DNA from 3 places in the Paenibacillus sp. FSL R7-0179 genome. Region 1 is predicted to be linked to each of the others. Evidence: riboswitches for the same ligand, from Rfam matches in the RefSeq annotation. Region 1 holds a riboswitch; each other region holds the start of a gene.
What was found. Region 1 has a riboswitch for cyclic di-AMP ahead of MKX63_RS29635 (APC family permease). Riboswitches for the same ligand answer to the same signal wherever they lie in the genome.

Region 1 (2,269 bases):
TTCATGTACCCGCAGCTGTTCCTGCTGGGGATCGCCACCTACCGGGCGGACAAGCGGATCATTCCTTATGTGCTTCCTCTTAGTCTGATCGGGGGCTGCATCTCTATTTATCACTATGCAGAGCAGAAAATTCCCGCCCTTAGCAAGGTGCTTCCCTGCACCATCGGCGTACCGTGCAACAAGGACTATCTGAATTGGTTCGGATTTGTAACGGTCCCTCTGCTTGCACTTATAGCCTTTGCCTTAATCTCCATTCTGCTCTGGACAGGACGCAAGGAGGAGCCTGCGGAGTAAGAAGCTGAGGGGCAGAAGGAAGAGAAGAGAATGCCCTTAATTTTAGCAAAAAATAATATACAAAAACCCTGTAAAATCACGTGTTAAAGGGATAATGAAAGAGAATGAAAGACCAAGACATACCGGATGATGAATTTGGTTGTTTTGAGTGCTTTTCATTCTTTTTTCATTTGTTTCCACGCTTTACGGAAGACGCGTTGTAGCTTAATATTAGTCCTTGTGAGAAGTTGAATATGCGCTGAATTTTCCGGATGGAAAAACGGGGGAACCACACTTTGGCCAAGGCCAAAAGGGGTGAATCGGAACGGGCCGCAAGGGCCTGTAACCGTAGGGCTACCACAGTCCGAATCCGCCAGCTAACCTCGTAAGCTACAAGTGGGATAATGACCATGCACTCTAAGGCATGCGGATCATTTCCGTATGCTTATTTTGGTGCCTGCATTTATGAAATCCACTTATGAAAACAGCGCAGGGAAAGCCCGTTTCAACTTAACCAAGAGAGGAACTGTTACTACAATGGTAAGCAAGGTAAAACGACTATTGATCGGGCGTCCGATGAAGTCGAACGAACTCGATCATGAAAAGTTATCCAAGGTGAAAGCACTGGCTGTCCTGTCTTCTGATGCGCTCTCGTCTGTAGCCTACGGAACAGAACAAATTCTAATCGTACTGGTGGCCGCCGGGTTCACCGCCATCTGGTACTCCTTGCCAATCGCATTAGCCGTATTGGGCCTGCTGGCTATTCTGATTTTGTCCTACCGGCAGACGATCTTCGCTTATCCCCAGGGCGGGGGCGCGTACATTGTCGCCAAAAGCAATCTTGGGGTGCATACCGGCTTACTGGCCGGCGGCTCGCTGCTGGTGGATTACATTCTGACGGTGGCCGTAAGCGCCTCGGCGGGGACGGATGCGATCACTTCAGCTTTTCCAAGTCTGCATAATCATAGTGTCCTCATAGCGGTATCTGTTATCGTACTCTTAACGATTGTTAATCTGCGCGGGGTGACCGAATCGGCTTCGTTCATCGCTATCCCGGTCTATCTGTTCGTCGTCTCCATCTTCGTGCTGATTATCGCAGGGATCTTCAAATATTTAACTGGCGGCGCTCATGCGCAAATTCCTGAGATTGGCTCGGCGGTGTCGAACGTGAGTATGTTCCTGCTGCTGAAGGCATTCAGCTCCGGCTGTTCGGCTCTGACCGGGGTTGAGGCTGTCTCCAATGCGATTCCTAACTTCAAAGCGCCGGCGGAGAAAAATGCAGCCAAAACGCTGATGCTCATGGGCCTCATTCTCGGGGTGATGTTCACAGGCATTACGCTGCTCGCTTACTGGTACGGCATTATGCCCGATGCGAAGGCCACTGTGGTCTCACAGATTACCGAGTCTACCTTCGGCCGCGGCGGACTGTACTTCTTCATTCAGGGGATTACGGCGGTTATCCTGTTCCTGGCAGCCAACACGGCGTACTCAGCCTTCCCGCTGCTGGCGTTCATGTTCGCCAAAGACAAATATCTGCCCCATGCCTTCATGGTGCGCGGCGACCGGCTGGGCTTCTCCAACGGTATTATTTTCCTCGGCGTGATGTCGGCAGTGCTGGTAGCGGCATTTCACGGGAATACGGAAGGACTCATTCCATTATATGCAGTAGGGGTATTCATTCCGTTCACGCTGTCGCAGCTTGGCATGATGGTCCAGTGGTACCGGACGAAGCCGCAAGGCTGGCAGAGCAAGTTCGCTGTGAATACGGTGGGGATGCTAACTACATTAACGATCACCATGATCTTCATCATCACCAAATTCTCCAGTGTGTGGATGGCCTTCATCTTCCTGCCGGTTGTCATTATTGTGTTCCACCGGATTCACCGTCATTATATGAATATTGCCGATCAGCTGCGGATCTGTCCGGCTACCGATAAGCCTTGTATCAAAGGAAGCACCGTAGTCGTTCCTGTCGCCGGTGTGACCCGCGCAGTAC
Region 2 (2,269 bases), on a different contig from region 1:
CTAAAGAATGTATAAGTGATGAGCGGCAGCTCTCTAAAATTCCGTAAGTGCTTCCCTCACTATATCGTATTAACCGTTAATTTGCAAAAGACATTACTTTTAGTTCAGCTCCGGCTTCACAGGTCCGATCACATAAAGTGTGCGCGACTTGCGGCCGAAATTACGGGCATGGCTCAGCGAATCGTAATAGACATCCACCTTGTTGCCTTTGATGGCACCGCCGGTATCCTCTGCTCGGCGAAACCCTAATCCTTCAATGTACACCCACCAGCCAATTGGTATAACACTGGGATCTACAGCTATAGTGCGGCCTTCCGTTACGCGTGTGCCGGAGGCAGTACGTGTTCCAATACCCGGTTCCTGCGACGAATACGCGGTCATGGATACGTTTTTGATCATTCTTTTATACTCGAAATCCACACCAGCCTTACTGGTAACATTGCTGGCCTTTGCGCTGGCTTTAGATGACTTGGAGGTTGTTACAGGTTTGGAGACTTTGGCAGTAACTACGACGGGCTTAGGAAGCGGCTTGGTTCCAATGGCAATGACTTTGTCCTTGGTAACCGTCTGTACTTCCTTGCCGATCATGCGCATGGATGCCAGCTCGCCATCTTGATAGATCTTCTCGATGTGCTGAATCATTACGCCAGGCCTACCTGCCTGTGCCACTCTTACGGTTCCCTTGGTCAATGAGGGGTCTGCTGTCTTAATGACCCGGAAAGGCAAATTAGTTGTCCGTTGGACCACATGCTTGTTAATCCGGACAATTTTGATTTCCATGTCTGCAGATACTGCGGTGTCTAGCGAAGGGTAAATCTTGTCTAAGCCTTCCAGGCTGTAGCCCAGCTTGCTGATGGCCTGACCAATGGTATCCTCGGTCGTAAATAACGTCTCGGTCTTTCCGTCTACGGTAAGAGCGAACTTTTGCGCAGTGTTAATCACGATACGGTCGCCGTCTTTTATTTCATCACTAAGGCCAATAGATAATTCATCATGCGCCTGCAGCGTAATCTGTTCCTTAGCCAGCACATCACTGAACAGCGTTTCCCGCGTCTCCAGTGTCTGTACCTGTCCGTCTATTACTAGGGTAATTTCTTTTTTGCTCAGACCGTGTACGTACAGCAGTATTAACAGTGCGATAACAATCGATGCCACACCGGCAAGTAAAACTACGCGGGGATTTACTTGCTTCAACCGTAATGCGAAAGACCTGCTGGATGATTGCGAATCATGGGATACCTCTGGTTGGAATACGCCCACTCTTTCCATCCTCCTTACATAGCCCCGTCGTCCAAGTTATATCAAGGTAGACTGTATCATTTCTGACGAAACTAGGTTTGAGTTTGCAACAGGATACGCCCGCACTTGCTTCAGCGTTTCCTGCTCATGGATCGCCTGCTCGGCATAGGTACTCCGGAGATCTGTTATATAACAGTATGCCGGGAGCATCCTCATTATTCAAAACAAAAGAAGCCTAAAAAAGAGTTCATAGAGGACTCTTTCGTGGCTTCCCGGTGTCGAATACGTCGGAATGCTTATGCACGAGGTTTCCTCTCTTACTTGCGCTTACGGGGTTAGCTGTCGGGTTCGGACATAAGAGAGACGCCCTATCTCAGGTCACCCGCTCACGGCGGTTGCCCTCAAATTCACCCCAAGACCACGTAAAGAAATCAAATAATGCCTGCGGCAATTCTGCGTTAGTACTCTTGTACGTTCATGCGGCAGAGCATTATTGGTTCCCCCATTCTCCACTTCCGGAGACTCAGCGAGACGATCCATGAAATTAGTGACTGTCACAGTTACAACAGCTCACTGCACTGAAAAGATGATATCCTGTTTTGATACATGTTGTAAAGGACGATTCAACCACGTTTACGTAAAAAAATGATTAAAATATTGTAATAATCGGCCGTTTTTCCGTTATAAAAGTTTAATATATCCGCTATACTTCATTTTTCACCGCTTTTACTCCCGTTTTCAGAGTATTCCAAATCGTTCCAGTGCGTTCGCATACGTAATTTCCGCCAATTCCTGTAATTCAATCCCTTTTATTGCCGCGGCCGCCTCCGCTACCAGTCTCACATGAGCAGTCTCATTTCGCTTGCCCCGGAAGGGGTGCGGAGTCAGATATGGGGAGTCGGTTTCGATCAACAGCCGGTCCAGCGGAGTCTGGGCAAGCACCTCTTTGGGCACACGTGCATTCTTGAACGTAATCGGTCCTCCAAAAGAAAGATGGAAGCCCAAATCAAGACACATTTTGGCACTTTCC
Region 3 (2,269 bases), on a different contig from region 1:
GCTCCGCTACCCGGATGCGAATGCCGGCGGCAGCGGAATAGGCAGGCTGCTGTACTATATCGAAGGTCAGACCGCGCTGCGCACCGACCCTGCCGTGCAGCACTGGCTGTGGATGCTGCTGGCGCTGACAGTGCTAAGGCTGCTGGTGACTCCCTTTATCCGTGCAGGGCTGCTGCATGAGCTTCACCAGGAGCGCGCCGGAGCGCGGGGACTGTTCTTTTTTCCCGGAATGAGAAAATATGGGCTACCGATGCTGGTGTTCGGCATAGCCGAATGGGCGCTAACCCTCCTGCCGCTCTATTGGCTGCTTCCGCGTATGTACCGTCATCTGCTTAGCGGCGTTCTCGATGTACAGCTCCTGCTCAAGCTGGTGCCTTATGTGCTAGGCTGGCTGCTCTATCTCTTCCTTGTCCGCAAGCTTCTGCTCTATATGCAGTTCGGCTATACCGCAGGTAACGGCATGTTCTCCTCGCTGCTGATCTGTCTGAAGATGCTGATGCCTTCGATCGGTATATCCGTCATTCTGGGAGCGGGAAGCCTGGCCGTAATTCTGCTCTGCAGCGCCTCTGCTCTGTTCTATCCCGGATTGCCGGCTATTATGCTCCGCCAGGCCGCTCCGCTGCCCTCCACGCTGTTCAACATGTGGGGAATCGCTGCCCAGTACCATCTCTGGTCCAGTAAATCATTTCCACAATAATAAGCTGCTGAAGCGGCATACTAAAGAGAGTCACAGCCCCTTATCAGGGAGCAGGACTCTTTTTTGCATGAACCGGAGGACAAAAGCATTTGCAAAAGAGTAAATCCTCTGATACAATGATGGCTGTACTAGTAGTAACAAACTTGTAATATTTAAAGCAAAATCTTCCGTAACTATTGCAATTTAATCAATGCCGATAAGTCACTGTTCTGGTGCATAAAACGCCGAATTCCCTGCACCGGGAAGTGGGGGAACCATATTTTGGGTGAATTGATCTCGCTTTAGAGGGGTCATAGGGGAACCTTCTACCGAATCCTTAAGCTAACCTCGCAGGCCCTGGAAGGAGTACATCTTTTGATTAGTCAGAATTTCAAGAAAAAATGCACCGCAGCAGCGCTGGGTCTTGTGATGGTATTCACACTCGGAGCAGGCAGTGCCTTCGCAGATTCCAAAATGGATACTGTGATTTCAAAAACCATTGGGACGTCGTATAAAACCGGGGGCACAACCACCAGCGGCTTCGACTGTTCCGGATTTACCAAGTATGTGTTCAAGAATGTAGGACTTTCCTTGCCCCGCACCTCGAAAGCACAGTACAAAGTTGGAACAAGTGTATCTAAGAGCAATCTGCGTTCCGGTGATCTCGTGTTCTTCAATACCCTGGGTAACGGAGTGTCCCATGTCGGTATTTATGTTGGAAACGGGAAGTTCGCACAGTCCTCAAGTTCACGTGGTGTAACCATCAGTTCGATGAGCCAGTCCTACTGGGCCAACCGCTACGTTGGCGCCAAACGAGTAATGAGCACAACAGCCTACCAAGCTGTCGCTTACGATTGAACCTTTTGAAGCATACCCCGAATATTTCAGCCTCTAACAACTAAATGTAACTTATACGAGCCCGGGATGATTATTGCCGTAATCATTTCCGGGTTTTTCCTTTTCCTTATTCTACCTTTTACCCGAATCTACAGCCTTGAAACAGCATTTTCTTGCAAAAACAAAGAAAAAATCATATAAAATAATGCCTGCGCATAGTTATGAGTCTTCCGAAAGGGCTATAACTCTAAAAAACAGCAAAAAAGATGCATTAATATGTTATAAGTGATTGCCAAGCGCTTTAGTCTTTGTTACAATTATCGCAGTGAGCTTTTAGTAACATTTTTGTAATTATTGAATCGCTTTTAACAAAGGTTTTGTCATGTATTGAATGAACCGCTAATCCTAATCAACAGTCGTGCCGAGTTCCCTAATGAATTAGGGAAACGGGGGAACCACTTTGGGTGAATTGACCTCCTATTCTAAGAGGGGTCATAGGGGACCTTCAACCGAACCCTTAAGCTAACCTCGTAGGCATTGGAAGGGGTATTTACTTTTGAAGAAGAAGCTAGCAGCCGCAGTACTAAGCTTGTCCATTATCTTCACCATCGGAGCAGGAAGCGCTTTCGCGGATTCCAAAATGGATAAAGTGATCGACAAAGCCATCGGAACCAAATACGTGTCCGGCGGTACATCAACTAACGGGTTTGATTGCTCCGGATTTACAATGTATGTTTTTGATAAGATCGGCATTAA

Region 2: another riboswitch for cyclic di-AMP. It lies ahead of MKX63_RS04200 (3D domain-containing protein); the one in region 1 lies ahead of MKX63_RS29635 (APC family permease).
Region 3: another riboswitch for cyclic di-AMP. It lies ahead of MKX63_RS03845 (C40 family peptidase); the one in region 1 lies ahead of MKX63_RS29635 (APC family permease).

The regions. Positions count from the first base shown of each region.
Region 1 covers NZ_JBBOCC010000002.1:3,069,018-3,071,286, reverse strand. The annotation lists gene MKX63_RS29640 (disulfide oxidoreductase) at 1-294, shown strand, start outside; cyclic di-AMP (ydaO/yuaA leader) riboswitch at 521-681, shown strand; gene MKX63_RS29635 (APC family permease) at 811-2,269, shown strand, end outside.
Region 2 covers NZ_JBBOCC010000001.1:977,263-979,531, forward strand. The annotation lists gene MKX63_RS04200 (3D domain-containing protein) at 100-1,260, opposite strand; cyclic di-AMP (ydaO/yuaA leader) riboswitch at 1,549-1,778, opposite strand; gene MKX63_RS04205 (TatD family hydrolase) at 1,978-2,269, opposite strand, start outside.
Region 3 covers NZ_JBBOCC010000001.1:904,311-906,579, forward strand. The annotation lists gene MKX63_RS03840 (hypothetical protein) at 1-697, shown strand, start outside; cyclic di-AMP (ydaO/yuaA leader) riboswitch at 910-1,048, shown strand; gene MKX63_RS03845 (C40 family peptidase) at 1,106-1,534, shown strand; cyclic di-AMP (ydaO/yuaA leader) riboswitch at 1,923-2,065, shown strand; gene MKX63_RS03850 (C40 family peptidase) at 2,070-2,269, shown strand, end outside.